Regions from separate parts of the Glutamicibacter sp. M10 genome, predicted to be linked through region 1. Evidence: predicted binding sites of a transcription regulator. Region 1 holds the regulator's gene; the other holds the start of a gene.
The links. Region 1 encodes Rex, which represses fermentation and respiration genes when NADH is low (regulators of the CRP and FNR family bind a similar motif). Its sites were predicted from a motif close to CTTGTGAANNNNTTCACAAG; they were not measured.

Region 1 (15,258 bases):
CCACCGTCAGGTAGAGCGCAATACCTACGGCGAAATCACTCGCGACCTACCAACGGTCCGTATCGCCTTTGACCGTCCCGAGGTGCGCAATGCTTTCCGCCCGCACACCGTTGATGAGCTTTACCGCGCTATGGATCACGCCCGTATGACCAGTGATGTGGCCACCGTCATCCTCACCGGCAACGGACCATCAGCCAAAGATGGCGGGCACGCCTTCTGCTCCGGTGGCGACCAGCGCATCCGTGGCCGTGATGGCTACCGCTACGCCGAGGGTGAGACCCGCGAGTCAATCGACCCTGCCCGCGCCGGACGCCTGCACATTCTTGAAGTACAGCGCCTGATGCGCACCATGCCCAAGGTTGTCCTGTGCGTGGTCAACGGTTGGGCCGCGGGTGGCGGACACTCACTGCACGTAGTTTCTGACTTGACCATCGCCTCCAAAGAAAACGGCAAGTTTAAGCAGACCGACGCCACCGTCGGTTCCTTTGATGCTGGCTATGGCTCGGCGCTGCTGGCCCGCCAGGTAGGTCAGAAGACTGCCCGCGAGATTTTCTTCCTTGCCCGCGAATACTCCGCAGATGACATGGTACGCATGGGCGCGGTTAATGAATCAGTTGATCATGAGCGTCTGGAAGAAGTTGCATTGGAATACGCAGCGGACATCGCCAAGCAATCCCCGCAAGCCATCCGCATGCTCAAGTTTGCGTTCAACTTGGCTGATGACGGACTGGCCGGTCAGCAGGTCTTTGCCGGCGAAGCTACCCGCATGGCCTACATGACCGACGAAGCCGTAGAGGGACGCGACGCGTTCTTGGGCAAGCGGGACCCTGACTGGTCCAACTACCCGTACTACTTCTAATCACTGGCACCGGCACAAGGAACCACTATGGACGCACAGCTTCAGGAACTGCTCTCGGCACTGGCCAACGTCGCTAACGACGATGGCCCGGCTGTTGAAGTCATCATCGACGAAAGCAGCGACTCAGGCTGGCGCATCGAATACCTCACCGAGCAGGATCTGCCCGGCTTTGAACAACCCATGGCGGTGGTGCGCACCTCCGGTTCTACTGGTCGGGCCAAGCGCACGGTGCTCAGTGTTGAGGCGCTGGCATCAAGTGCGCAGGCCACTGCTGAGTACCTAGGATTTGAGGGCCAGTGGTTGTTGGCTTTGCCGGTGCATTATGTGGCCGGGCTCAGCGTGCTGACTCGCTCCTTGTTCGCCGGAACCAAACCTGTGGTCATGGATTTGTCGGGTAGTTTTTCAGCTTCCTCGTTCACTCAGGCTGCACAGCAGATGGTTGAAAAGCGACGCCTCACCTCGCTGGTACCAACCCAGCTAGCTCGCCTGCTTGATGACGCTGATCCGGCTACCTTGACCGCGCTCAAACGCTTTGACGCCATCTTGCTCGGCGGAGCCCGCGCCAGCAAGGACTTGCTCGTCAACGCTCGACACCACGGACTGAAGATCTTCCAAACCTATGGGTCTTCAGAGACCTCGGGTGGATTGGTGTACAACGGCAGCGCACTGCCCGGCGTGCAGCTGGCCGAACACGATTCTCGCATCTGGGTTTCTGGCCCCATGCTGGCCGATGGCTACGTGGATTCCCCAGAGGCCACCGCAGAGCACTTTGTAGAACACGATGGACACCGCTGGTACGTTACCGATGATTTGGGCTCTGTTCAGGGCCAGCGACTAAGCATCGTTGGGCGCGTGGATGACGTGATCAACTCTGGTGGCATCAAGCTCTCAGCTTCCAAGATCGAGGGCATCCTGGAAGAATTCTTCACCCAAACCTTGGTCGTTTCAGTGCCTGATCCGCAGTGGGGTCAAAGCGTTGGCTTAGCTTTCAGCGGACCCACCAAAACCGAGGCAGCCTTCGACGCGGTGCGCCGAACCTTGGGCAAAGAAGCCGTGCCAAAGTATGTTCGGCACTACCCTAACGGGTTGCCACAACTGCCCAACGGCAAGTTCGACCGCAAGCTGATCATTGATGAACTCGGTGCGCGCAACTAACTCGATTCGCCTTGCCCGCCCATTCGCGGGAAACTAGAGGGTACGAGTTTTTCTTTTGCCCCGAAAGGACTGAAAGTGGCCACACTTTCCCAATGGGTCTCCGGTGCACGTTTGCGCACCTTGCCTATCGTCATCGCCCCGGTAGTTATTGGCACCGCGGCCGCAGTGGGCGAAACAGGCACCCTTCACTGGGTCCGTTTTGTTCTGGCGTTGATAGTCGGTTTGCTGTTGCAGGTTGGCGTTAACTACTCCAACGACTACTCCGATGGAATCCGCGGCACTGACGATGATCGTGTCGGCCCATTCCGTCTTACGGGCTCCAAACTCACTGCCCCGAAGAACGTACGCAACCTCGCCTTCGCCTGCTTTGGCCTGGCAGCTATTGCGGGCCTGACCCTGGTGGTCGTCTCCGCATCATGGCCGTTGTTGCTAGTTGGCGTGGCAGCCATTTTTGCTGCGTGGGGCTACACCGGTGGCAAAAATCCTTATGGCTACCGCGGCCTTGGTGATATCTACGTCTTCATCTTCTTTGGATTAGTAGCGACCCTGGGCACGACCTTCACTCAGATCAATGAACTGCCACTGACCTCCATATTGGGTGCGATTGGTACCGGTTTGATTGGCTGCGCGCTACTCATGGCCAACAACGTTCGGGACATCCCCACCGATAAAGAGGTTGGGAAAATTACCTTGGCTGTGCGCCTCGGCGAACACAATGCCCGTCTGAGCTACGTGTTGATGATTGCCGTAGCGATCTTGTTGCCACTGCTAGCTACCGGAACTTTCCCTTGGCTGTGGTTGCTACTGCTTACTTTCATCCCAGCTATCGCACCATCGTTGCTGATGCTGCGTGAACACGAGCTTCCCAAGCTGGTTAAGGTTCTCAAGCAGACCGGCATGCTGAACATGGTCTATGCCTTGCTCTTTGCGCTGGCCATTATCTTGCAGACTTGGTTCTAGCCCACCGGGTATTTAGCGCTTAATCACCAAAGCCTTGGCTCATCACTGCCCTCGCGGGAAATGATGAGCCAAGACTTTTTCTGCTCAAAAGGTCACTGGAGTTAAGAACTCAGTTACCGAGCACGCAAATTATGTTGACGTTTATTCTGCAGTTCGGTGATTGCGTCGCTGATCTTCATCAAATTCATCTTCGACAGCTTCATCGTCCAGCTGCTTCTGCGTCTTACTTGCCGAGGTTTTAGCAAAAGCTTTACGCACGTCCTCGTTCGCTTTTAGACGAAGTTTATTAAAGAACAAGTAGGCTACCGCGAACGCGAAGATCAGCCCGATGATTCCGGAAACGAAGATAGGCCAGTTCAGACCCCACGAAAGACCAAGGAACACTGCGCAGAAGATGCCCAGGCGAAGAGCTGTATATTTCAGAAACTGCATAACTTCAAGTTTACCGATGAACCTGTGAACTCGATTATCACTAGAATGATTACATGGTCCGTCTCCTTATATTCGCAGCAGTAGTTTCGGTCGCTTTGATGATCTACACCTTGATCGAATGCAGCCGTGCGCCGAGGCATCTGATACGTTCCTTGCCGAAGCCCGCATGGTTCGTAGTGATCATCCTCTTACCGCTGATCGGTGCCGTATTGTGGTTCGTTCTTGGACGACCTCAAAGCTCGGCAAACCAACCAGCAGGGCAACAAACTGCCCCCGATGATGATGAGGACTTTTTGCGTCAGCTAGAAGTCTGGCGCCGACAGCAACAACGCGAAGCAGATACTAAGGCTCGTGAGCAAGAACTCAAAGATCAGGGCAAGATTCAAAAGAATACTAATCCTGAACCACCGGCTAAATCAGAAGACACCGACACTGATTCACCGGACACCAAGTCCTAGAAGCCAGTAGCGGCCTACTCACGGCCCGTAGAACACAAGCCCCGACATTTCCGTTACCGCGCCCTCGCGTGGCGCTCACGGAGGCCGGGGCTTTGTTGTACCTGTTGCTCGGCTGGCGTGGTCTGAGATGAGTAGCGTGGATCAGTTGGGTAGCTCAGATCAGTTGGGAACAAGGTGCCGAGCCCAGCGCCCTTCAAGGCCCAGAATGATCCGCCAACGACAAACGGCGAGCAATACCCCTGATGGGTGTCGCTCGCCGTTTGTGTATTGCTGCGGGGTCTAGACGCCCGCGTAGGAGTGTAGTCCGTTGAAGAAGATGTTCACGATGGTGAAGTTGAAGACCACGCAGAGGAAGCCGATAATCGACAGCCATGCTGAACGTGGGCCGGTCCAGCCACCGGTAGCGCGGGCGTGCAGGTAGCCTGCGTAGACAACCCAGATCACGAAGGACCAGACTTCCTTTGGATCCCAGCCCCAGTAGCGTCCCCACGCTGCTTCGGCCCAGATGGCGCCAGCCATCACGGTGAAGGTCCACATGACAAACGCGATGGTGTTGATGCGGTAGGCGAAGTTCTCCAGTGCACCTGCGCCAGGTACTACGCGCATGAATGGCAACTTGTCGCTAAGACCTGAAGCCAAACGGTTCATGCGCGAGTGCTGCAGCAACTGCAAAACGTTCATGGCGAAGCTAATGGCAAACAGTGAAGAGGAAAGCACTGCAATGGAAACGTGGATGACGATCCATGGCGACTGTAACGCTGGCACCAGGTGACCTACTGGAGTAGGGAAACCGATGGTAGCTGCACACAGCATCAAGGTGACCAGACCAGAGATGAACGAACCCATGAAGCGCAGGTCCTTGATGATCAGAATGATCAGGTACACCAAGGCAACAAGGAATGCACCGGTGGTGAGGAACTCGTACATGTTGCCCCATGGCACACGGTGAGCAGCCAGAGCACGGGAAACCACAGCGAAACCGTGAAGCGCAGCGGCAAGCCACATCAGCACTACGGCGATGCGCGCCATGGGGCGCTTCGCCGAGAAGCTGGTGTAGGTCATCTTGTCCGAGACGATCTCTTCACTGATGTGATCTGCTCGGCTATTTTCGCCGCGGCGTTTGCGATTGCTTCCAGCAACAACGTTGCCAGCACCAACGAGCAGTTCTTCGTCACGCTTGAGCGCAGCAGAGTCCATCTCGGTAATGGACTTGTTTGTCTTGGCCAAATCAAGAGCAAAGATGATGAAGACTACGCCATAGACCATGGCTGCCAGCAGCATGAACAACTGGCTGTATTCACCCAGCGATTCATTAATTGGTGATAATGCCCCAGCGTTACCCATTTACTGCTCCTTGGTTCTGCTCCTGGCTTGCCAATGGCCAAGCCTTGTCAAAGATTTTTTGTAGTTCTGAAGCTTCGCGTTCCAGTCGTGGGTCTTCGCCACGGGCCAACAGCGCATATTCGATACTACGCTTGCCATCAACCTGCACCAGTTTGATCCAGACACGACGACGCGGAGTAAACAGCGAGACGCCAAGTCCGATGAGAGCCAGAGCCGCAAAGATACCAATTGGCAGCTTGCCCGGGTCGTAGTTCACATCCAAGGCTACGTAGCGCTTGAGGTCATCAAAGGTGATGCTTCCCTTGCCATCTGGAAGATCGTAGGTCTGGCCAGCTTCAAGACGAATACCACCGGCGTCGAGGTCGCGACTGTTCAGTGCCTTCATCTTCGCGGTATCCAGCACAAAGACGTTCTGCGGATTGCCATTGTCTAGGCCTAGATCACCGTAGAAGGAGTTCAGGTGCAGCTGCGGGTTGATCGCGTTAGGATCTCCCGAGATACCAAATCCCTTTTCATCTACCAGCGCGGTAGGAAGTAGGAATCCCTGGAAGCCCAGCTGATCGGGCTTAGCGTCAGGCACCTTCAGCACGAAGATTGAAGTGTAAACGGAGTCCTGCGGAACCGAAGCTACCGGACCCGAGTAAGAAACGTTGCCTTTACCATCACGCACGGTGATGACCGGTGCATAGCCGTTGCCCACCAAGTAAACATCCGCGCCATTAATACGTAGCGGATGGTTCACTTTCAGGTCTTGTTTTACCGGTTCTGACTGCGCAGTCTTACGGACCTGCACGTGCGCGGTGAAGTCCAGCGGCTGTCCAAAATGTGCCTCTGATTCACGGTCAAAGACGATGTCGAATTTATCGAGTTTCACCGAGTAACCAGGAAGTTTGTCAGCATTAAACGCGGTTCCCGGAGTGAACGAGTCGTAGGCAACCAGCGAGTTAACGAAGGTCTCCCCTCAACAACCACACGCTGTCCGGTGTAGCCGAAGGCCCCACCCACGGCGGCGGCAACCAGCACACCAATCAACGAGATGTGGAACATCAGGTTGCCGATTTCACGAACGTAACCACGTTCTGCTGCTACCGAACGTCCCGTCGCATCCTCGCGGCGTTCTACTCGATAACCACGCTTTTTCAGGATCTTGTAGGAGTCCTCAATGATTTGGTCATCATCGGGGGTATCCGACTCACCTTCGAGAATCTCGTAGGAAGTATATTGCGGCAAACGGTTCAGGCGAGCCGGAGTGCGTGGTGGTGGAGTACGCAGTGCTTGCGCGTGCTTACGCACACGCGGAATGATGCAGCCAACCAAGGAGATGAACAGCAGAATGTAGATCGCTGAGAACCAGACCGAGGAATAGACGTTGAACATCTGGAAGCGATCAAGCCATGGACCGGCCACCGGGTGCTGGTCAATGTAGCCTACGACGTTTTCTGGCCCCGAGGGACGCTGCGGGAAAATCGATCCCGGTACAGCAGCAACAGCCAATAGCAACAGCAAGAACAACGCTGTTGGCATGGATGTAAGTTGAGTCCAGATCCACCGCAGGGTACCGACAAACCCTAATGCGGGTGCGTCTTGGGTGCCTTTGGACTTCCGTTGTTTTTTCGCCATTAAATTGGCAACCTCACTTCATTGGCAAACCAGTTTTGCAGTTCTGACACCCAAGTGCCCCATAGGCCAGTCACCATGACTACGCCGAGGGCCATGAGCATTGCGCCGCCAAAACGCATGATGAATACCTGATGTTTGCGGAAGAACGCTAATGCCTGCATTCCGCGCTGTAGTCCAAGGGCTATCAGGATGAACGGCAACCCTAGTCCTAGGCAGTAGAACGCCGTGAGCAATGTGCCTCGTGCGACGTTGGCTCCGCCACCGGTAGACATTATTAGTACCGCGCTCAAGGTTGGGCCGATGCACGGTGCCCAGCCTAGACCAAAGGTCAGGCCCAGGACCGGAGCACCCCATAGCCCGGCTGGTGGTTTTTTATGGATCTTACGGTCACGCTGCATCCATGAGAATCCGCCCATGAAGACGATGCCCATAAAAATTACGACAATGCCCAGAATCTGGGTGACCCAAGATCCATTAAATTTTAACCAGGCGGTCGCCTGGCTGAACAGCACGCCAGCTGCGATGAAAACTACGGAGAATCCAAGAACAAACAGCAAGATTCCAAGGACTACCCGGCCTCGTCGGTGTTCTTTGAGATCCGCTCCGGTCAGACCGGTGACGTAGCCAAGAAATCCGGGAACCAGTGGCAGAACGCAGGGAGAAAGAAATGATACTAATCCCGCCAACACCGCTACCGGCGACGCGAGTAATAACGACCCGTCTAGGACGATGTCGGCAAATGGATTTGAGGTCAATGCCTAGCTCACAACTCTTCGGTCAAAGCAGTATCGATCAGCGACTTCAAAGTGCCCGGATCCGCTGCACCAATAACGCGGGCGCGCACTCGTCCCTTGCGGTCTAGGACCAGGGTGGAAGGAACGGCTTGCAAAGGCACGTACTTGGTCATAGCTAGCTGAATATCGCCAGAGGTGTCTTGGATTGATTCATAAGGAAGGTCAAAGGTGCGTTCAAACGCCTTGGCTGCCTCCGCTTCATCACGCACGTTGACGCCAATGAACTCCACCTTGTCACCAAACTTGTTGGCCAACTTCTTCAAATCTGGAGCTTCGATACGGCATGGCGCACAGGCGGCGTACCAGAAGTTCATCACTACTGGCTTGCCTTCCCACTTGCTGAAGTCAACGTCGGTGCCGTGGTACGTGGTCGCGGTGATCTCTACTGGTTCACTGCGCTTGGATGCTACGTATTCCTGCACAGCTCCGTCGCCAGCAATGTAGTTTTTCCCATCGCCGTTGTTTGCTTGCGCAGTCAACGTATCTTCCTTGGCGCCACAGGCAGCCAAAGGAACGATCGCGGCGGTAAGCATCAACGAACGCAGCATGGTGCGTCGGCTCAGATTGCGCGGGGTTGGCACAGGATCAGTCATTTGCTTAGGCTCCAGGAATATTCGCTGCGCCGGCCAGTAGCTCGGGGTTTGGTTCGGTGTATCGCACGGAGACTAATTCGTCCCCTTCAAAGTCGAAGCTCGTGACCGAGGCCAGCGTGCATTCGCGCTGACGCGGGTCGTGCCACAACGGCTTCTTCTCGGCTGCTCGGCGAGTGACCCAGATAGGAAGCTGGTGACTAACAATGATCACTTCGGCGCCTTCGCCGTGTTCGGCGACAGCAGCGCGACGATGCGCATCCATGGCTTCACGCATGCGCTGAACCTGCTGCGCATAAGGTTCGCCCCATGATGGCTTGAGTGGGTTGACCAACAATGGCCAGAACTTCGGCTGACGAAGGTGCTCGGCGACCTTGGACAGGCCTTGAAGTTTGTTACCGGCTTCGATGACACGGTCATCAGTGCGAATCGGCAGGTTCAGGGCGTGGCTGGTGGGAGCAACGGTTTGCTGGGCACGGATCAATGGCGAAGCAACCAAGCGAACCACCTTGGCTCCCTCGGCCTGACGCTGAGCGAAAAATTCGCCGGCCGCATCAGCCATTTTGAATCCCAGCTCGGAGAGCCCGTAGCCGGGGATCCGTCCGTAAAGAATACGGTCAGGGTTGAAAACTTCCCCGTGGCGCAACAAATGGACGGTCGATAAAGGCATACTTCCAGTGTCTCAAATGTTCAGTGCAAAATAGTCATATTGTGTCCACCATCAACTATTCACAGCCCATGCATGGGATTCCCATATAGAAAAACCATCCTTTTGGATGGGGTAGCTCACAGCGCCGAGTACTAGTCTTGAACACAACAACAAGTTGACCCCTAAAGGATGATGGATCATGAGTAATTACGACCCGAATCAACCCGGCCAGCCCTACAATCCTGAGTCCGGCGCTCAAGGTTCAAATCCGAACCCTTACGGTGAAAACCCGTATGCACAGCAGCCTTCCCCGTACGGTCAAAACCCATACGGTCAGAACCCGCAAGCCGGGCAAGATCCTTACGCACAAGCTCCGATGACTGCTGGCTACAACCAGTTCCCTACCCAGGGTGGCTACGCCGCAGTTCAGCCTCCAGCAACCCGACCAAAGACCTTGCAGATTGCTTTTATCTTGATTCTGCTTTCGGGTGTTGTCGGTGCGATTGCTAGCTGGATGATCTCCACCTCAAATCTGTTCACCAACATGGTTGCTTCCCAGTGGGCAGCGGTGGAGACAGAACTAAAAACGCAGATGGAAAGTTCGCCTGAAATGGCTAACGACCCAACCCTGCAGCAGATGATGAACAGCCCCGAAGCGTTCATGGCACAGGCCAGCTCGGTAGTGGCCGGCATCAGCATTGTTGGTGCCATCATCTCGGTACTTCTGTACTTCTTGGTGGGCTTCTTTGTAGGCCGTGGTGTGGGCGCGATGCGCATCATCGCTACCATCTTGGCTGTACTGTCACTGTTCGGCATGTTCTCAACCGTGTCCGCCATCAGCATGTACGGCGACTCCCAGGCCGGTGTCCTGAGCGCGGTCTACATCATTGGTGTATTGCTTGGCATTGCTGGTGTGGTCTTTGCTTGGCTTCGTCCATCATCCGAATACATTGCAGCCCGTCGCATGGCTCGTCGCGCCGGTTACCGGTAAACAGCTGTAGCGCCCTGACTTCAGGGCAAATAGCTAAGGCGTTGCCTGTTTTGTCATCACTGACAAAAACAGGCAACGCCTTTTTTATTGCTAAAAGTTGGTTAGCCTTGCACGGCCAGATAAGCCAGAATCTGTAATTCTGTCGACAGATCAACACGGCGTAGGTTCATGCCGGTTGGAACCTTTAAAGGTTTCGGGGCAAAAGACAGCACCGATCGCACGGAATTTTCAGCAAGTACGTAAACGAGATCTTGAGCAGCATCACCAGGGACCGCTAGCACCGCAATATTGATTTCTTCGCGGGCTACTACTTGGGCAAGATCAGCTATTGACTCAACGGTCAGTTCACCGACTTTGTCACCGATTAGGGCAGGGTCAACATCCAAAATGGCTTTGACGTTGAAGCCACGCGAAGTGAAACCCGCGTATCCGCTCAACGCGCGGCCCAGGTTACCGGCACCGACAATCGCTACTTTCCAGTCTTGGTTCAGCCCCAAGGTCCGACTGATGTGTTCAGCCAGTTCTCGCACGACATAACCGACTCCACGCGTTCCATAGGAGCCGAGCCATGAAAGATCTTTACGCAAGATTGAGGGGTTCACCCCAGCCTCTTTGGCCAACACCCCGGAGCTGGTGCGTTCGCGCCCTTGGGCTTCGAGAGTGTTCAACGCCCGCAGGTACTGAGTGAGTCGAGCCAAGGTGGCTTCAGGCAGGACACGAGCTTCAAGCTCAGACATCTTCGTTCCCCTGCACTTTCCAATGGGCTAAGCGAGCACCGCGCATGTTCATGTTTGTGGCAACTGCTAGTTGGTGAGCAGACGCTCAAGCCGTTGTGGATCGATGGTCCAGAAGTCTCGGACCTGTCCGTCAATGAACAGCACTGGAACCTCTTCATGATGCTTTGCCAACAGATCAGGATTCTGATCTATGTCTATCTCAGAAAATTCCATATTCAACCGGCCCGTCACTTCTGCCACTGTCTGCCGAGCGGCGTGACAAAGGTGGCAGTCTTTTCTAACCAACAGTTGAATCTGATGCAAAGTACTCACCTGTCCATAATCTCACGAGCCGTAACCACGCTTGAACTTTAAGATGAAATAAACTGGATCAAATGTCTTCCTCAGAATTTGACTCCACGCAGTCTCAAGCTCCGGCATCGGGTACCGTCGCCGCATTTTTTGATGTGGACAACACCCTGGTTCGCGGTGCCTCGCTTTATCTACTGGCGCGCAAACTCCGTGAACACAAATTCTTCCAATTCCGCGAGATCCTATGGTTCGCGTTGAAACAACTGCGCTATGCCGCCCGTGGCGAGCATTTGGGCGACATCCATCAGATTCGTGACCGTGCGTTGATGATGGTGCGCGGAATCCCGGTGGCCGAAATTGAGCAAATCGGCAACGAGATCTATGACGAGTTCATCGAACCGAAGCTGTGGTCCGGGACCGTGGCCATTGCCCGTCAGCACCTGCATGTAGGTCGCGAAGTCTGGCTGGTCACCGCCACTCCCTGGAAGTGGCGAATGTCATCTCGGATCGGCTCAATCTTTCCGGCGCTTTGGGCACCGTGGTGGAAAGTAAGGACGGTTTGTACACCGGGGCGTTGGCTAGCCCAATTCTTCACGCAGCCGAAAAAGCGCAAGCTGTTCGGTCCCTGGCTAAGGCTCGCGGGATCTCACTTTCGCGTTCCTGGGCCTACTCGGATTCCTACAATGACGTTCCATTGCTAGAAGCCGTTGGCCATCCTGTGTGCATCAATCCGGATGCTCGGTTACGTGCCTACGCCAAGCGCAGAGGCTGGCAAGTTTACGATTTCCGCACCGGCCAACGAGCCGCCAAGCTCAGCCTGCGAGCAGCCGGAGTCATCGGTGCGCTGTGGGCCGCTAGGCGCTCTATCCTGCGCCGTTCCGGCTCTTAGCAGGGTGTTAGTTACTTCTGGATAAAGCAATCGCCACCGTTTGCAGTTCAACTGCATATCGGTGGCGATGATTGCCTAGCGGCAAAGTGCTCGAAGTAGATTTACTTCTTATTGCGACGCTGGTGACGAGTCTTACGAAGCAATTTACGGTGCTTCTTCTTGGACATACGCTTGCGGCGCTTCTTGATAACAGAGCCCATAATGGTTCCTCACAAACTAATAAATGCGTCAACCCAAAATATCTGCTTGCACGCAAGCAAAAGGACAAGGTTGACCGGACGTTAAACGTTCCTTAATAGATTACCCGCTTTTCGGTCATGCTCTGACCATCGTGCGGACTAACGGCCGTATGAACCAGTACCGTGCTGCGGATCAATAGCCGCGGCACTTAGGTAGGATTCGACAGCGTTCTCCGGTACACGATAGGAGCGACCGAACTGAACGGCAGGCAGATCGCCTGCGTGAATCAGCCGATAAACCGTCATTTTGGAAACACGCATCATGTCAGCCACTTCGGCTACCGTCATGAAACGGGCTCCTGCAAAATTCTGTCTATCCGTCATGCGGGATATTCTCCTGACGCTGATCTCTATTTCGTCGCGTTACTAGCGAAGGTGAACTTACACGACTTTGGATCAACATCGGCGATCAGGTTCACGTTCGCTTTGTCCTAGTCTAATCGCACTTTGGTAACTTTCGCATCACGCAACACTTCAGGGCGCATCTGAATCAAAAATTTTGTTGCTTAATTGAGACAATTCGCGAGCCACGGTCCAATACAACCGGCTGTGACACGCGAGTCGTAATCAAAGGATTCCCCTAGATGACGCCTTGGGCCAGCATGGCGTCCGCTACCTTCACAAAGCCAGCGATGTTGGCACCGGCAACATAATTGCCTGGTATGCCGTACTCGTCAGCGGTTGTCGCACATCGGTCGTGAATGCCCACCATGATCTCGGTCAGACGCTGCTCGGTGTGTTCGAAACTCCACGAGTCACGGCTGGCGTTTTGTTGCATTTCCAGCGCTGAGGTTGCCACGCCACCTGCGTTGGCTGCCTTACCTGGGCCAAAGAGCACCCCGGCTTCTTGGAAGAGTGAGGTTGCAGCAGCGGTTGTTGGCATATTGGCGCCTTCGGCAACAGCAATGGTTCCTGCGGCCACCATCTTCTTCGCGGCACTTTCATCCAGCTCGTTCTGCGTTGCGCAGGGCAGTGCGACGGTTCCAGCAACGTCCCACACGCTGCCAGCTTCAACGTAGTGCACCCTGCTGGTTCCACGGCGTTGTGCGTATTCGGCAATACGTCCGCGCTCAACTTCCTTGATCTGGCGTAGCAGTTCTAGGTCGATGCCATCTTCGTCAACGATGTAGCCGGCCGAGTCCGATGCGGTCACGACCTTGGCACCTAGGTTGGCAGCTTTCTCGATGGCGTGAATGGCCACGTTGCCGGATCCCGAGATGATCACCCGTTGCCCGTCGAAGGACTGGCCGCGGGTCTTGAGCATTTCTTGGGTGAAGATCACGGCCCCGTAGCCGGTTGCTTCCGGGCGAACCAACGAGCCGCCCCAGCTCAGTCCTTTGCCGGTCAAGACGCCAGATTCGTATCGGTTGGTAATGCGCTTGTACTGTCCGAAGAGATAGCCGATTTCGCGGCCGCCCACGCCAATATCACCGGCAGGCACATCGGTGTATTCGCCAATGTGACGGTACAGCTCGGTCATGAACGATTGGCAGAAGCGCATAACTTCACCGTTGGACTTTCCCCGTGGATCAAAGTCAGACCCACCCTTGCCGCCGCCAATAGGCATACCGGTTAGGGAATTCTTGAAGATTTGTTCAAAGCCTAGGAACTTGACGATGCCTAGGTACACCGAGGGGTGGAAACGCAGTCCACCCTTGTACGGGCCTAATGCGGAGTTGAACTCAACGCGGAAGCCTCGGTTGATTTGGACTCGACCTTGGTCATCAACCCACGGCACACGGAAAATGATCTGTCGTTCGGGTTCGCACAAGCGTTGCAGGATCGCTGCTTCAGCATATTCGGGATGTTTGAGCGATACAGCTTCAAGGCTGTCGAATACTTCGGTGACCGCTTGGTGGAATTCTGATTCTCCGGGGTTACGACGGAAAACTTCATCACGAATCGTTGTTAAGTGCGTATCCAAGTTTCTCTCCTCATCAAACGGGGCAGGAACATGCGCACTGGGAAACTTACCCGTGGCGACACTGTCCCCCTTTCGAGAGTGTCATGGAGAACACACCGAGCTAAAATTTGCCGTTAAAAACCAGAAACACAACCGTAACTTGAAAACTGGGGATCACTTAGCGACGGCGGCCAAAGCGCGGAAGCCGCTCCAAGAATTCTTGAGCACGTCCAGTAACTTGTTCCAGGCCTCGGCCAACGCTGCGGCCAATCTGTTGCGCAGTGGGGTTGGCGGTTGTTGCCAGCTCAGTGCCCGCTTCAGATTCATGGAGTTCTTGTTGCTCTTCGAGTACTTGTTCTGGCAGCAGATCGGCGCACCAACGAACAAGCTGCTCTAGCGCGGAGGTATCGATGCTGTAGATACGGCGCTGCCCGGCAGCGGCCATGCTCACCAGCTGCGCCTCACGTAATACCTTCAGGTGCTTGGATACCGTGGGCTGGGAAATTTCCAGCTCGGTTACCAAAGCGCCCACCGCTTTCGGTTCGCTTTTGAGAGCTTCAATAATTTTGCGTCGGGTTGGTTCTGCCAAAGCCGAGAACACTTCATCAATTGCCACACACATAACCCTAACGGCATATGACCTTCTGGCCATTGATTTCGCCGGGCTATCCACGGTGAAATTCACGGCAATTGCCTAACCGATGAAGTTCAAAGGCTCAGTCAAACCAGGGGTCGAGTCCAAAGAGCGGGAAGATTTCCTTGCGAGTCGCGATGATCGTGCGGTCCACTGGATCGGCTGGATCGTAGCCGACTTCCCAGTTGCGCCACCACAGCTGGGCGTCATCACCCATCAGGTACGGGGTGGCACGACCGTATCGTTCCAAAACATATCGTCGGAAAGTCTCCGGGACATATGTTCTTAGCGGCACGGGCTTCCCGGCGACGATGGCCGTCAGATGAGTCCACACACGCGGGACCACTGCGCTCACGTTGTAGCCGCCACCACCGGTGGCCAACCATCGACCTTCGCAGACCTCATCGGCCAGCTGGGAAATATCCAAAGCGGCCTGACGTTGCGCGTCCACGGAGAGTTTGAGGTTGGTCATGTCGTCGTCACGGTGGGCATCGCAACCATGCTGAGAAACGATAATCTCTGGCTTGAAGGCATGAACCAGCTGGGGAACAATCGCATGGAAGGCGCGCATCCATCCGGAATCCCCGGTCATGGCCGGCAGCGCCACATTGACTGCACTGCCTTCGGCTTGCTTGCCGCCAATATCGTTGGCGAATCCTGTTCCAGGAAATAACGACAGGCCAGATTCGTGGATGGATATCGTCAGTACTCTT
Region 2 (15,258 bases), 1.4 Mb from region 1:
TGGCTGACCACTTCGATCACTGTTATGCGATCGTTCCCGTTTTTCTGGGACAAACAAGAGAATATGTGGTCCCAAATGCATTGGTTAGACGGCGAGCACGAATTTCCGGAGGAGGATTACGCGCCGGGATGGTACACAGTCGAAGAACTGCGAGAAGGGCATTTCGTCACCGATGATCCCAGGAATGGTCAAGAGACCAGCTTTACTGCCACCAGAGTCACCGGTACCGAGCGCGACCAATTGTGGAATCAACTGAATCACGGAGTAATTCGATAAACCGTGAGTTGCACAGATTACTGTCTGTTCAGCAACCTTGAGCGGACAATTTGAGTGAGAAGTGGATCATGACAAATGAGTGGTTTGATAGGCCTGGAGGGGAGCCAGTAGAACTAAAGGAATCCGATCCACTGTGGCCCTTGGTAGCGGCTGAATGGACCAACCGAATCCAATCCGCCATCGTTCCCACGGTTGCGCGAATAGAACATGTAGGGTCAACATCGATCCCTGGCCTGATCGCCAAGCCCGTACTTGACCTACAAGTATCCGTGCCAGATATAAACGATGAATCGGAGTATCGTCCGGGTCTTGAATCGTTAGGTCTCGTGCTTCGGCAACGCGAACCTGACCACCGATTCTTTCGCCCACCAGCCGGTGAACCTCGCCTCGTGCACGTACACGTCTGCGAAGAAGGATCAGTTTGGGAACACGACGTGTTGCGTTTCCGTGACAGGCTTCGAGCCGATCCGAATCTTGCCGCCGAATATGCCACACTTAAACTCGGTCTCGCTGACCGTTTCGGCACTGACCGGCTTTCTTACAACAACGGAAAAGCTCAATTTATCTCGCGCGTCATTGCTAGTGAGTAGTTGCTGCGAAGATGTTGGCTCAAGATACGATTCCGCGCAGGTCATTTAATATGTACTTTCAAAGCGTCCCGTTACCCGGTCGGCATACGGGACAGAGTCCGATCTGATTCCTGACGATTTCAAAACACCGAAGTCTCAAGAACTTAGAATTCCCGTATACCCCGCCCGCAAAACTGCCCGGTGAAGGTTCCTTATACGGACGCGAAAATCGATCGTTTCGGATGAGCCACGCGGAGCACCGGACGCAGTGTGGCAGGCCCACGGTTTATGGGACCTGCCGCGCCACATCGCGCTTTAGCGCGGAGCCATCCGGATAGCACCATCAAGACGGATGGTTTCGCCGTTAAGCATTGGATTAGCCACGATGTGTTCCGCCAATGCGGCGTATTCTTCTGGGCGTCCCAATCGCGAAGGGTGGGGCACCTGAGCTCCCAAGGAGTCTTGAGCAGCCTGCGGCAGAGAATCCATCATGGGCGTGTGGAAGATCCCCGGAGCAATGGTCATAACCCGAATCTGGTGACTGGCCAGTTCACGGGCTAGCGGCAAGGTCATCGCGGCCACCGCTCCCTTAGAAGCGGCGTAGGCAGGCTGGCCAATCTGGCCATCAAAGGCTGCCACTGAAGCGGTATTAACGATGACTCCACGTTCGGTGGTTCCTTGATCGTCAGTCAGTGCTTCGCTATGCGCCATCGCTTCAGCAGCCAAGCGGATGACGTTGAAGGTGCCGTTCACGTTGATCTCTAAAACCTTTGAAAAGCGTTCCAGCGGCAGTACGCCATCTCGTCCCAGTACCTTGCCGGGAGTGGCCACGCCAGCGCAGTTGACCACAACTCGCAGCGCACCGAGTTCCTTGCACCGCTCGATGGCGGTAGCTACCTGCTGGGCATCGGTGACATCTGCCGGGGCGTAGCGAACGTTGGCACCAATCTGTGCTGCAATTTCGTCGCCGTCCTCTCGCGCCAGGTCAAGAACGACAACATGTTTGGCGGTTGCCGCGAGCTTTTGTGCGGTGGCCCGGCCTAAACCCGAAAGTCCACCGGTGACTAAAGCGACTGAATCCTGCAGCTGCATGCTTACCCCTTTGTAGTGCGTACATTTACCAGCCAGCCTACTGCCCAGTGCACTGGGGTAAAAGCATTGCGGTAAAAGCACTAGGCACACCCCAGATGCACAAACAGCTGGATACTCAGTAGTTGAGTATCCAGCTGTTTAGGTGTTAAACCGTTTAGTGCTTTTCTGCTTCGGCCTCTTGCGCGCCTAAGCTGACCAGTTCCTTCTTGCCACCAAGAAGGAAGCCAATCACGATGATGCCAACGCTGCAGCCAGCACCGATGAGGAATCCAGGCTGGAAGCCTTCAACCGTAGCGGCCAACTGATCGCTACCCGCGGCAATCTTGGAGGCGGTAGTCGCTGCCACAACGCCCACCAGCAGAGCGGTACCCATGGCACCAGCCAACTGCTGCAAGGTGGAAAGCAGTGCCGAACCGTGCGAGTGCAGGTGGTGCGGCAATGGGTTCAGCGCGGTGGTGAACGCAGGGGTGAAGATCAGGGCCAAGCCCAAACTCATCACCAGGTGCAGCACAACCAGCAACCAAATTGGGGTGCTCTCGTTCAGGATCAGTGCGTAGCCCAACAACGAGGCCAGCAAGATGATTCCGCCAGGAACGATCAGTGGACGGGCCCCCAACCGGTCATACAACTTGCCAACCATTGGGGCCAAAATGCCCATCAGCAGGCCGCCAGGAAGCATGATCAAACCAGTGGTCAGGGTATCAATGCCCAGCACGTTGGTGAAGAACATTGGCAGCAAGATGATCACGCCGAACAGCGAGATCATGGCAAACATCATCAGCACTAGCGAAAGCGTAAAGTCCTTGAAGTTCAGCGGACGTAGATCCAGCAGCGCCTGATCTTGTTTCTGCAACCGCAGCTGCAGGAAGACAAAAGCAGCCAAGCAGAGCAACGCTACAACGAGGATGCCAATGTTCAGCGCACTCACGCCTACCGACAGTCGGCTCAGGCCAAAGACCAAGCCACCGAAGGCCGGGATAGCCAAAAGGACCGAGGTGAACGACAGCGGGGTGGATGCACCGTCTACTTCGTTGGACAGACGCGGGGTACCGATGATCAGTGCTGCGACCGCAATCGGGATGATCACGATGAACATGAAGCGCCACGACAGGTACTGCAGGATCAAACCCGAAAGTGTCGGGCCGATGGCTGGGGCCACGGAGATCACGATGGATACGTTGCCCATCAGCACACCGCGACGTTCAGCTGGCACTATGTGCAAGATGGTGGTCATCAGCAGCGGCATCATGATTGCGGTACCACTGGCCTGGATGACGCGGGCAACCAACAGGACGGTCAGTCCTGGTGCCAAGGCCGCCAGAATGGTGCCCAAGGTAAACATGCCAATGGCTAGGACAAAGACATTGCGTACGCTCAGGCGTTGCAGCAAGAATCCGGTCATCGGAATGACCACTGCCATGGTGAGCATGAAGATGGTGGACAGCCACTGAATTGCATCAGCGGTTACGTTGAATTCGTGCATCAGAACAGGTAATGCCACGTTCATGATTGTTTCGTTCAGGATGACCACGAAGCTGGATACGATCAGCACCGCAATCGTGGTGAAGTTCTTTTTGCTCAGTCGTTCTGGAGCGTTCGTCACGGCTGGAATCTGCTTCCACGAGTAATTGAAAAGGAAATATGCTCTCGGTGCCCACGGCGAACGCAAGGGGCAAGAATTGGGGAAAGCTTAACTAATTTTATCTTTAGATCTCCGGCGGTACTAGAGTGCGCTGGCGTGCAGTTGGTGAGTTGCGCAACACAGATACAGCTTCACCCATGGAGCGGGGTTTGTGTACGAAGATAGAAGCATGAACGTGCGTACCCCAGATCCGTATCCCGGATGGCTTTCTGAAGAAGATCTTTACGAAGCGCGTCAGCGCCTACCGATGCTTTATGTTGAAGCGATCCCGGTTCGCCTTGACCCGCTGGGTTATGTGAATGAAGTGGGGCTTCTGCTCACCGGTGACGATGACGGTCGTATGCTGCGGACCTTCGTTTCTGGTCGTGTGATGTACCGCGAGACCATTCGTGCCGCGCTGATTCGCCACATCGAGAAGGACCTGGGCACCATGGTGCTGCCACAGCTTCCGGCCTCGCCGGTTCCTTTCACCGTGGCCGAATACTTCCCGGCACCAAGTGAAACCGGATTAACCGACGACCGTCAGCACGCAGTTTCCATGTGCTACATCGTTCCGGTGCGCGGTGAATCCACTCCACGCCAAGATGCTCTGGAACTGACCTGGCTGACCCCGGCCGAAGCCCTGAGCTCAGATATTCAAGGCGCGTTTGCCGGTGGCCGCGAAAATATCTTGCGTCAGGCGTTGGCCCACGTGGGTATCAATATCTAAGTTCAGCTTTCGCTCTTGGGAACGAGGCCCTGCTTGCGTTTGAGTACCGAGCCGAGCCAACTTCCCAAGAGCACGCCGAGCATGCCCACGGCACAACCGATCAGTGTTTCAACCACGCGGTCATACATCACCGAGCCGCTGAGCCCGGTGCCCAGCGAGACGCCGACCAACGCCATGGGCGTGATAAAGATCTGCGCCATGAAATAGTTACGCATGACCAGCATCTCGGCCAAGAACTGGCAAACGGCGATAAAGGCGAGCAAGATCCACATCTGCGGATTCGACCAGATCAGTAGCGCCATCAGGATCATGCCCACCAGTGTTCCCAATACACGGTGCACTCCGCGACGGATTCGCAGTCTAGTCGTATGCCCGACCAGAGGAACTACAGCGGCAACCATGGCCCAATAGTTGTGTCCGGCAGAAAGCTCACTGCCCAGAGTGTTGGCAAGAATTCCGGCCACACCAGCGGAGAGTACATGGAACAGCCCCTCCCACCAGATGGCTTTACGCACGTTATCGGACAGCGGTGGAAGCTTGGTACGTTTCCATAAACTAGCCCACTGACCTATGGCCCCAGAGGCGCCGATTACTAACGCCAGCACGATGGTCAGTCCCGCTACTAACAATGCCTCGCCCATGGGGGCCGCGTGGGGAATCGAAGCGATGGCCGCAAAAGCGAAGATATGGAATAGGGATCCGCCCGGGCGCAGGCGCATAAACCCGACCAGCACCGAACACAGCCCAGCAATGAGTGTTGTGGCTCCGACGATCTGCCACTTCATGACCTCTGGGTTCTGGTGGTCAACCCACCAATACGAGGCCGCTAGTGCCAAGGCGATGACGGCAAAAAAGAGAAGACCTGAACGAACCTGCATACGCAATCGGTTCCAGTAACCATCAACTCGTCCGTAGACTCCGGTGAAAGCACCAAAGACCGCGAACACCACTAGATCCATTCGGTCAATGGCAAAGAGCGTGATCAGCGGAGCGAAGATGCCTAGGCCTGTACGCAACCCAATCCAGTGGTCCTTGCGGGCCGGTCCCAGCGTTACCAGCGACTTTGTTGATTCCTTCAGTTTCTTCAGACCCACAGTTTCCTTCCGTCGTGTTGGACACAACACATACCACCCATTATTCGCTCATTGCCATGTGAGGGGCTAGGTTTGTGGGCACTTTGACATTGTCGTTTTCCTCACCGGCGCGTTAATACGGCACACTTGGTACGTGCCCGAAAAGAACTTTGACCCCAGCGCCCCGCATGCCCGCCAAGAAGAATTTGGCTTTGAAGTCGGAACCCGACTCACTGCACCCGATGGCTCCCCAATGTTGGGTCGCACCGGCGTGATCCGCACGCCACACGGCGAAATCAAAACTCCTGCGTTCATTGCGGTGGGTACTAAAGCTACCGTCAAGGCGGTGACTCCCGCTCAGGTTAAAGAGCTTGGCGCTCAAGCAGTTTTGTCTAATGCTTACCACCTCTACTTGCAGCCCGGTGCGGACATCTTGGATGAAGCTGGCGGACTAGGTCAGTTCATGGGCTGGGACGGCCCTACCTTCACCGACTCCGGTGGATTCCAGGTTATGTCCTTGGGCTCAGGGTTCAAGAAGGTCATCGATATGAAGTCCGTTGACCAGTCAGGTCCGGATGACGCGGTAGCACCAGGCAAAGAACGCTTGGCTAACGTTGATGAGGAGGGTGTCTGGTTTAAGTCCCATCTTGATGGCACCAAGCACCGTTTCTCTCCAGAGATTTCCATGAATGTTCAGCATCAGATTGGAGCGGACATCATGTTCGCTTTTGATGAGCTGACCACTTTGCAGAATTCGCGCGGCTACCAGATCGAGTCCTTGGAGCGCACCCGTCGCTGGGCTGAGCGCTGCATCGCCGAGCACTTCTCACTAACTGATAACCGCGCGGGCAAGGAATATCAAGCACTCTTCGGCGTCATCCAGGGTGCACAGTATGAAGACCTTCGTCGCAAGGCATGCCAGGATCTTGGAGCCATGGCCTTTGATGGTTTTGGTATTGGCGGAGCCTTGGAAAAGGAAAACCTTGGAACCATCGTCGGTTGGTGCGCCGAGGAACTTCCCGAAAACAAGCCTCGCCACCTGCTGGGGATCTCCGAGCCGGATGACATCTTTACTGCCATTGAAAACGGTGCAGATACCTTTGACTGCGTTTCGCCAACTCGTGTGGCGCGCAACTCGGCGTTTTACACCCCGTGGGGCCGCTTTAATCTTTCCGGTGCCCGCTACAAGCGTGATTTCACCCCGCTGGTTGAAGACTGCGATTGCTACACCTGCCAGAACTTCACCCGCGCCTACATTCACCACCTATTCAAGGGCAAGGAACTACTCAGCCACACGCTGATTTCCATCCACAACGAGCACTTCACCGTTAGTTTGGTTGAATCTGCCCGCCAGGCGTTGGAAGATGGCACCTTCTTTAATCTCAAGGATAAGGTCTTGGCTAGCTACTACGCTGGCAAGCCGGATCCCCAGGGTCAGCCGGTGGCATAGTAGTCGGATAACAATTAAAAGGGTGCTCATTTTCCGCCGTCAGGCGGGAAATGAGCACCCTTTGTCATGTTCTAGGCTGAGGCAGTCGCCGCTCGTCTAATCATCGGCAAGTGCATGATTCCGTCATCATCAAAGTCTTCGCCACATCGTTCAAATCCGAATTTTCCATACCAGTCTTCCAACTGGGTTTGAGCGCCGAGATGAATCTGAACGTCCGGGCGGCACATAAAAACAGCTTGCTTCATCAGCGTTCCGGCCAGTCCTCGACCCCGTGCTTCCGCCTTCGTAGCAACACGGCCGATATGCGGGTTTTCACCGTGAATATCAAGAATGCGTACGGTGCACAATAAGTCGCCGTCCTCCCATGCGCCCAGGTGCAGGGTTCCTTGAACGAGGTCCAGACCATCCAAATCCGGGTAAGAAGAACGCTGCTCAACAATAAAAACGTGCGTACGCAGTTTGAGCAACGCATACAGCTGCTCAGTGCTGAGGTCTTCCGGCTTATGAATTGAAATTTCTACGCTCATCTTCTGATCCTATCCGCGTAAACCTGCGTACGCCCGTCCGAGAAATGGTCGTAGGGCCCGGAGAGCAAATAGCACGGAAATTCCCCACAGCGGCCAACCAATTCCGGTTTCAGGACTGAGCACTAAAGCAAAGAGCGGCGCGTAAGTGGCCACCGCTGGAATTAAGGTGGACGCTTCATTCATCAGAACCATGACCACTGTTGTATCGCTGGTGGAGCCACCTAACAGGCTCTCCCAGTCGCGTTCTTTACGTTGCGCATGACCTAGGCTGGCTGCTGCCCCTCCAAGGGAGACGACGATCACTGCTGCACCCCACAACCAGAAATTGCTCAGCTGAACGACGCCCAGCAACGCCAGTCCCCCAGTGAGCGTGGTCAACGCGATCACGCAATAGAAAACTGCAAAAAGTACCGCTGTTCGTTGTAGCTTAACCGCAGATTGTCCCAGGTGTTGTGTCAGTTGCGGCTGCGAGATCAAAGGCGAAATAGTTCCAGCTACATTTATCGTCAGCAACAAACACAGCACGAGGTAAAACAGCAGAGCGCTCAGCGGGTTGGCCACCTGTTCAACAGTCGCAACCAGTGCCATGACCATCACCAGATACCCCAGCGTTGCATGCCAGCGCCCGCCTCGCAGTAAACGCAACACCAGAATGCGCCAGGCCACCGGCAGTCGGGAAGCAAGCTTGTTCCCACGACGTCGCCTGCGACCAATTGAAGCCGAAGATGGCTCCACGGCGCCTCTGGTATCTGCTTGCATCGCAGAGCCCAAGGCCAAGCGTTGATGCTCGCCGGCTACGCGCATGTCGCGCGCCCCGATCCTTGGGCTGCGTTTCCATGCCCACCAAGTACTGAGCACACTCAAGCACAGCAAACCGATTGCGGCAGGAGCCCATGCAGATAACCGGAGCACAGAGCTCGACGCACCTTCGACGACACTTATTGCCCACGGAATGTTCACCTGAAGCAAGAACCAGAATGCTGCAAGGACAACTATGGCGGCCACGATGCAGCGTCCCAGCCAGCGTTGTGCACGTGGTTGCAGCCCGTAGCTTTGCAACACAACCGCAAGGCTGGTCAAGAGCACTCCGGATAATGCAAAACTAATCAGTGCGTAAAGGGCTACCAGCGGTTCATAAGCACCGACCAAACCAAACATGACAATCAGCCAAAGCACCCCTACAAAACTGCTGGTCAGCAATCCAGTCAGTAGTGCGCTTCGAATCGATCGGCCGAGAATGGGCCTGGTGCTAATTGGTAACGGCAGCCACCAGTCCGCCTTGGCAGCATTCACGCCTACAGGCCCTAGGTATAAAAACAGCCGTAGAACACAGATGGCGCTGAGCATGAGCAGTACCGGCGACAGCTCTTGCAAACTCCATACCGTCCACGGTGTCTGTACGTGAGCTACCGTCTGCCCAAGCAGAGCAAAGATGAGGCCAAAGATCGCGCTGAAAAGATATGCCAAAGCAACAACCGCGGCCAGCACCCATACATAGACATCAGAGAAGTGATCAAAGCGTTCTGAAAAGTTGCGCCGTCGCTTTGCGCGGTTGAGCAACTGCTGCGGATCAAATTTGTTTTCCTGCAGAAGTTTTTCTCTAGCGTTCAAGCCACTGCGCTCCGGCCTCGGAGTGAAGGGCTTCACCTTGATCTTCGTTCAGCAAGAAGGCGTGGTTCAAACAGTGACGCAGCATCTGCGGATCGTGGGTCACTACTAAAAGTGTCGTCCCGGAACCTCTGAGTACGGCCAATCGATCATAGAGTTTCTGCCGGATACGCAGATCTAAACGTTGCTCCGGTTCATCAAGGATCATCAGCTGTGCAGGCCGAATGAGTGTCGCCGCCAACAGCACCTTGCGACGCTGGCCGGAGGAGAGCTCGCTGGGCAGTAGCCCGGCCACTTGTTGTAGCTCAAAAACTCCAGCTCTTCACTGACGCTTTGTTTCCAAGAGTTCAGATTGTGGCCGCGAGCCACCAATTCAAGGTGTTCAGCAACGGTGAGTTCTTCAAAAAACGCTCCATCGGTGATCTGGACAGCGACATGCTGGCGGAAGGCTAGCGAGTCCTCGTTCACGGGCAGACCTAGAAATTCGACAGTGCCTTGCACCGGCGATAGGTGTCCAAGGATGGTGCGCACCAACGTAGATTTGCCACTACCGTTGGCTCCAATGATTCCCACCCCGTCGCCTGCGGAAACCTGCAGATCTAGCGGACCACAAATGACGCGTTGTTGGTAGCCAATAATCAGCTCGCGTGCTTCCAAGACAATCTTGGTGCTCTGACCTGTCTGCATGCTTGTAACGTTATCCCGCTACAACCACAAAGGGCATCGTCCTCGCGGATGATGCCCTTTGTTCACTACTTAGCGTTTACGGCTTGGATGTAGCCTGGTTCGCGTTGCTTGAACCATTTGATGACCAGCGAAGTCACCGGTACAAGAATGATTTCGACAGCTGTCTTATAGACAAAACCGACCACTACGTAGTTGATGAAGTTCGGCGCATCGGCAATGCCAATGACCGGTGCGGCGACAGAGCAGAAAATCAGGGTGTCGAGGAATTCGCCGACGCCGCTGGAACCAATCAGTCGTCCAATGAGCCCACGCTCTCCGCTACGTTCCTTGAGTTTGACCAGCACCCACGAGTTAGCAAACTGTCCAACCAAGAAGCCGCAGGCCGAAGCGAGAACGATCTGCCAGATTGGGCCCAGCGTGCGTTCGAGTGCTTCTTGACCGTCGTAGAACTCGGCGGATGGTAGTTGGATCATGATCCAGAAGGAGAACACCGCAAAGAAGGCGAGTGCGAAGGTGAGAATAATTGACCGCCGTGCAGCCTTTAGCCCGTATACCTCGGAAATAACGTCGCCGAGAATGTAGGCCAACGGAAAGAGAAAGAATCCTCCGTCGGTGATGATTGGGCCAAAGCTTACGCCTTTGGATGCACCGATGTTTGAGAGGATCACGATGGCACCCATCAGGGTGAGCACAGTGGAAAAGTATGGTGACCCCGCTGAAGCGAAGACCGCTTTATTGGCTTTGGTCAGGTTGTTTTCGGCGTTGTTCGCGCCCATGTAGTTGTCCTTGTCAAAAGTGGTTCGCCAGAACTTCGTCGCGAAGGCATGCTCGTACCTCAAAGGAATGGGTGGAGTTTCATGCCAGCGCGCGGTTCCGCTGTATTAGCACTTACCTAGCAAGTATCCCATGCTGACGGCCCTCGACTTAGGAACGCTTGAGCGTGCAACTTAGTTTTCGAACCATTAGATCTCAAAATTCCGCATCTCATCTGGCATTCTTCGAAACAGTAAATCGAGGAATCTACTCCCCTAGTGATTGCCCTCGCTTGCATCCGCATGAAAGTTTTAGTTTTTTGAACGCGTTCAATAAATGCTAGAATCAACTCCATTAGCTTCCGTTCGAAAGGCTCAAGAGCATCCAACCGCGCACTGAAAAAGGTCGACAGACGCAGGCCAAACTTTTGGCTACTGCCTTGGACTGTTTTGCCATTGAGGGATACCGCGCATCAAGCATGCGGGTCATCGCTGCCAATGCTGGGGTAGCGCTTTCACATGCGTACTACTACTTCGAGTCCAAAGAAGACATCGTCGCGCAGCTGCTGCTGAACCTACGCAATGAGCAATTGCGGTTGTGCCAAGACGGGCTCGATGAGGGCAATACCTTAGAAACCAACATTCGCATCGTGCTGGAAGCTGGCGTGCAATCTTTGGCTCCCTATCATGAGTTCGGGCCGGCGTTTTTGAAGGTTTTGCTTTCTGGCGAGCATGCGAATGAAGAAGTAACCAAAATTGAACTGATGATGTGGGAACAGGCTGTTGGTGGCGCTCGGCCTCTGCCTCCCCTAGGTATCCGCCGAGATCTCCCCCGGTTCTTGCTACTTGTTGCGCGGCAGGTGTTCACCGCGTGGGCCTTTGACCAGTCCCCTGAGCAACGACGTTCACATACGCTGATCAAAAATTTGGCACCTGTAGTCGCTAAATTTGCAGTGCTTTGCCGTCTGCCGGTAGTCCGTTCCCTCTTTGAAGACATTCTGTCGCTCATTGATCCAAAAACCGCTGGCAAGATGGAAACGGATCATTCGGTGAGCTCGGCGCTAAAGCGGTCTAAAGCTTCCTAGATATCGGCTGTCCTCGCTGACAGAGAAATCCTAGAAACACAGTTGAGTATTGCCCAGTTTTTAGGCGTAAAGTCAGTGATGCCGATAGGTGACCCCTAGCGATTCAAAAGGAGAACGCAGCACTATGAGCGGAACTGCGCGAGCACTACCAGGTTGGACCAGCGGCTACGCATTATTGCGTGATCGTATTGCGTCTTTCCCTAACCAGCAGGAAATTCGTTCAGTGAATCAAAACGGCGACGACGTAGAGATCCTTCGTTACTGGCCTGATGATTCATGGACCGCCCCGTCCGATGCACAGCGTTTGATCTTCTTGGGCCCAGCTAATGACAGCACCGTCGCAAAGTTACAGGGCGAGGGCTGGGAGCAAAGTGCAACCATGCACTTGCTAGCTGGTAAGCCAGAAGATGTAGAACAAGTCGTCAAGCTGGCGGACACCTCAGGGCTTTTTGAAGCTCCCATGGAAAACTATGATGTTGTCGAGGTGACCGACTTTGACCGCCCGGTCGCCCGCGGACGAATGCACTTTGGTGCAACGTACGGTCTGCTCAGCGACCCGGACTTGTTCTCTCCCGATGATCCAGATGTCGCCCGCCGCGCGGTACTGGCCAACTTGGCCGGATCCGCTTTCAGCCATGGACTGCCTTGGCTACTGATGGTAGCTACGCAAGAGCATGCTGCTAGCTTGCCTGAAGGTTGGTCCAAAGCGACCACGCTGACTTTCTGGCAGCACAACTAACCGTTCGAAATCCGTACTACATTCAATTGAGACTATGACTAATACAAACATTGTTGCTCCAGCCATAACCTTGACTATCGCAGGTTCCGAAGCCACCGGCGGTGCAGGTGCTCAGGCCGATTTGAAGACTTTCCAGGAACTGGGAACCTACGGCATCGTTGCCCTGACTTGCATTGTCTCCTTTGATCCTAAGGATTCGTGGAACCACCGCTTTGTGCCAGTCGATCAGCAGGTCATTGCAGATCAGCTCGAAGCAATCCAAACTTGCTACGAAGACAAGTTGAGCACCGTCAAGCTCGGCATGATGGGTTCACCAGCAACCATCAACACCGTGGCCACCGCATTGAAGTCCCAGAAGTGGGACAACGTTTTGCTGGACCCAGTTTTGATCTGCAAGGGTCAGGAACCTGGCCACGCACTGGATACCGACGAAGCGTTGAAGGCCGAACTGCTGCCATTAGCTACCTTCGTGACCCCAAACCACTTTGAAGCAGAACAGCTTTCCGGACTGAAGATCAGCACCGAAGAAGATCTGGTCGAAGCAGCCAAGAAGATTCACGAAATCTCAGGCGCTGCAGTATTGGCCAAGGGTGGGGTACGCATCGCTGGCGAAGACGCTATTGATGTCTTCTACGACGGCACAACCCTAGAAATTCTTCGCGAAAAGAAGATCGGCGAAGTCGCCGTTTCAGGTGCTGGTTGCTCACTGGCAGCAGCCGTGACCGCGGAGCTCGCCAAGGGCGCTACCGCGCTGGAAGCTGCCCGCACGGCTAAGGCCTTTGTTACCGAGGGCATTCGCAACCGCGTTTCGGGAAACACCCCATTTGATGCCTTGTGGCAGGGTGGACGCCGCTAAGCCCGGGGTCAAAACCTGATTCACCATGGTGCCGGTCGCATTCATTATTGAATGCGACCGGCACCACGTTTAAGCGTGATCACGCTCATTGGCAAGTTTCGATCACTCTTGCTACGGTTGCTTTAGAACATTTATTTCGATGCGTGAATAGGTCACGGGAAAGGGCGGTCGGCTATGCAAGCCACTTTGACGCTCCACCCGTTCGTCTGCGCGTCGAACGGGGTTAGCTAGAAAGTCTCCCGCCAAAGGTTTAGGCCTGCGGGCTTTGATTGGCGCACCCGCATCTTTTTTACGTTGCAGACCTCAGTCTCCTTTTTTGACTAAAACTTCCGTGCGCCCTTTTTCTGTGCGCGGATAATTTGAGGATTATCATGCAGCCATTGACCGAAAAAATCATTCGCTCATCTTTCGTTAACGCCACCCGCCAAGAAGCAAAGCGACTGACGCTTCCAGAGAACTTCGCCACCCTGGACTGGGATTCCATGGAGTACTTGGGTTGGCGAGATTCCAAGTTGCAGCAGCGCGGTTACCTGTTCCACACCGATAGTTCAGGAAACACCCGTGGCATCTTGTTGCGCCCAGCAAGTGGCGAGCGCAAGCCGACCAACGTCACCATGTGCGAGATGTGCCGAGACGTCAACATTCCTGTTGCCGTGGGCATGTGGACCACACGCAAAGCTGGACAGGCCGGACGTGACGGTGACACCTTGGGCACCTTGGTTTGCCTGAACTTCGAATGCTCACGCAATGTGCGCATTCCACCTCCAAAAATCCGATCTACCCGGATCCAATGGTGGTTGTTGCCGAACGCATCGAGCTACTCGACGAGCGAGTTCATAGCTTCTTGAACCGCCTCTAACCACGGCTCATAGCATCTAGGTTCACCTCGATGGACCAACAACAAACCCGCCTAGCATTAGCCAACTGCTGAGTAACAATGCGTCTATTTTTTCTAAAAAATCGACGCGCTCGGTCGCTAACGCTGGGCGGGTTTGTCGCGGTGGTGCGCGGATTTTATTGTGAAACCGCCAAGCCACGCACGATACCGTTTACAGAAAATTATTCAACAACCCCTTGATATATGCTGTGGGTCACCTAGGATTCCTAGCTATAGGCCCTCGTACTAGCGGACGTGGGCCTCGGACGATCATCAAAGCTCGCACCGCTTTGCCATTTTCGCCCGCCCATGACGGGAGCACTACCGCTATCCAGCCCAGCTAGGAGAATCATGGTCACTCGGCGCACGCAACGAGTGCCGCGTCTGATCTTGGGGTCAGCCACTGCACTTGCAATGGCTGTCACCTTGTCAGGACCGGCAAGTGCAGCAGGTATCCCCCAACCAGCAGATGGCGAACAAGCTTTCTCGCTACCAATTAGCGACACCCAGGCGCTATCAAAACTGAAGGTTTCAGGGCCACTAACTAAGGCCAGCGGCAAGGTATCCGTCTTTGTCCAATTTGAGGGCGACGGAGCATTTGAAACCGTCAAAAAATCAGGCAAGAAAAAGATGCTGCCAAGGTAAAGAAGATGGACAAGGACGTTAAGGCCAAGGGCAAGCAGCTCGCCGCCGAGTCCAAGTCTTCAATCATCTACACCACCCACAATGCATTGCAGGGTGTGGCGCTGACCGGTGACGCGGATAATCTGCGAAAGCTCGCTGAACGTAGTGACGTAGCAAAAATCAGTTCCATCGTTCCAAAGAAGCCTTCCAACCGCTCGTCGGTCGTTGATACCGGGGCCTTGGAATCTTGGAAGTCCTTGGACAAGACCGGTAAAGGCGTCAAGGTAGCTGTACTGGATACCGGCGTTGATTACACCCACGCAAGCTTCGGTGGGCCAGGTACCTTGGAAGCCTATAAGCAAGCCCAAGCATCAACGGAACTTCCTTCTGCAGAATCAAAACTGCGCGACGGCGATAAGTTCATTGGTGGCTGGGACCTTGTTGGCGATGACTACAACGCTAACGATGCCGATGACACCTACCAGCCGATTCCGCACCCAGACCCCAACCCATTGGACTGTGAAGCAGCCGGCCACGGTTCCCACGTTGCGGGCACCACCGCAGGCTACGGCGTAAACGCAGATGGTTCCACCTTCACCGGAAAATACTCGGACCTTGATGCCAAGGCCCTATCAGAGATGAAAGTTGGCCCCGGCTCCGCTCCGGAAGCACAGCTCATCGGCATTCGCGTC

Region 2: the regulator Rex is predicted to act here: its motif matches at 10,662-10,681, upstream of N6V40_RS00695 (queuosine precursor transporter).

What each region holds. Positions count from the first base shown of each region.
Region 1 is NZ_CP104918.1:1,487,239-1,502,496, reverse strand. It holds gene N6V40_RS07375 (1,4-dihydroxy-2-naphthoyl-CoA synthase) at 1-859, shown strand, start outside; gene N6V40_RS07370 (AMP-binding protein) at 887-2,014, shown strand; gene N6V40_RS07365 (1,4-dihydroxy-2-naphthoate polyprenyltransferase) at 2,090-2,974, shown strand; gene N6V40_RS07360 (DUF4229 domain-containing protein) at 3,116-3,406, opposite strand; gene N6V40_RS07355 (PLD nuclease N-terminal domain-containing protein) at 3,460-3,864, shown strand; gene ccsB (c-type cytochrome biogenesis protein CcsB) at 4,144-5,208, opposite strand; partial or broken gene N6V40_RS07345 (cytochrome c biogenesis protein ResB) at 5,201-6,732, opposite strand; gene N6V40_RS07340 (cytochrome c biogenesis CcdA family protein) at 6,828-7,583, opposite strand; gene N6V40_RS07335 (TlpA family protein disulfide reductase) at 7,592-8,215, opposite strand; gene N6V40_RS07330 (histidine phosphatase family protein) at 8,220-8,882, opposite strand; gene N6V40_RS07325 (hypothetical protein) at 9,061-9,852, shown strand; gene N6V40_RS07320 (redox-sensing transcriptional repressor Rex) at 9,954-10,589, opposite strand; gene N6V40_RS07315 (glutaredoxin family protein) at 10,656-10,901, opposite strand; partial or broken gene N6V40_RS07310 (HAD family hydrolase) at 10,964-11,302, shown strand; gene N6V40_RS07305 (HAD family hydrolase) at 11,368-11,769, shown strand; gene N6V40_RS07300 (30S ribosomal protein bS22) at 11,871-11,969, opposite strand; gene N6V40_RS07295 (helix-turn-helix domain-containing protein) at 12,108-12,332, opposite strand; gene gdhA (NADP-specific glutamate dehydrogenase) at 12,589-13,932, opposite strand; gene N6V40_RS07285 (ArsR/SmtB family transcription factor) at 14,090-14,533, opposite strand; partial or broken gene N6V40_RS07280 (acetoin utilization protein AcuC) at 14,628-15,258, opposite strand, start outside.
Region 2 is NZ_CP104918.1:124,829-140,086, forward strand. It holds gene N6V40_RS00640 (hypothetical protein) at 1-276, shown strand, start outside; gene N6V40_RS00645 (GrpB family protein) at 345-866, shown strand; gene N6V40_RS00650 (SDR family NAD(P)-dependent oxidoreductase) at 1,161-1,937, opposite strand; gene N6V40_RS00655 (MDR family MFS transporter) at 2,092-3,540, opposite strand; gene N6V40_RS00660 (NUDIX hydrolase family protein) at 3,749-4,288, shown strand; gene N6V40_RS00665 (FUSC family protein) at 4,291-5,382, opposite strand; gene tgt (tRNA guanosine(34) transglycosylase Tgt) at 5,516-6,811, shown strand; gene N6V40_RS00675 (GNAT family N-acetyltransferase) at 6,883-7,338, opposite strand; gene N6V40_RS00680 (DUF6297 family protein) at 7,348-8,949, opposite strand; gene N6V40_RS00685 (AAA family ATPase) at 8,939-9,241, opposite strand; gene N6V40_RS00690 (ABC transporter ATP-binding protein) at 9,154-9,633, opposite strand; gene N6V40_RS00695 (queuosine precursor transporter) at 9,699-10,409, opposite strand; gene N6V40_RS00700 (TetR/AcrR family transcriptional regulator) at 10,814-11,470, shown strand; gene N6V40_RS00705 (hypothetical protein) at 11,595-12,209, shown strand; gene N6V40_RS00710 (hydroxymethylpyrimidine/phosphomethylpyrimidine kinase) at 12,244-13,065, shown strand; gene N6V40_RS00715 (FBP domain-containing protein) at 13,437-13,913, shown strand; gene N6V40_RS00720 (hypothetical protein) at 14,294-14,587, shown strand; gene N6V40_RS00725 (S8 family peptidase) at 14,593-15,258, shown strand, end outside.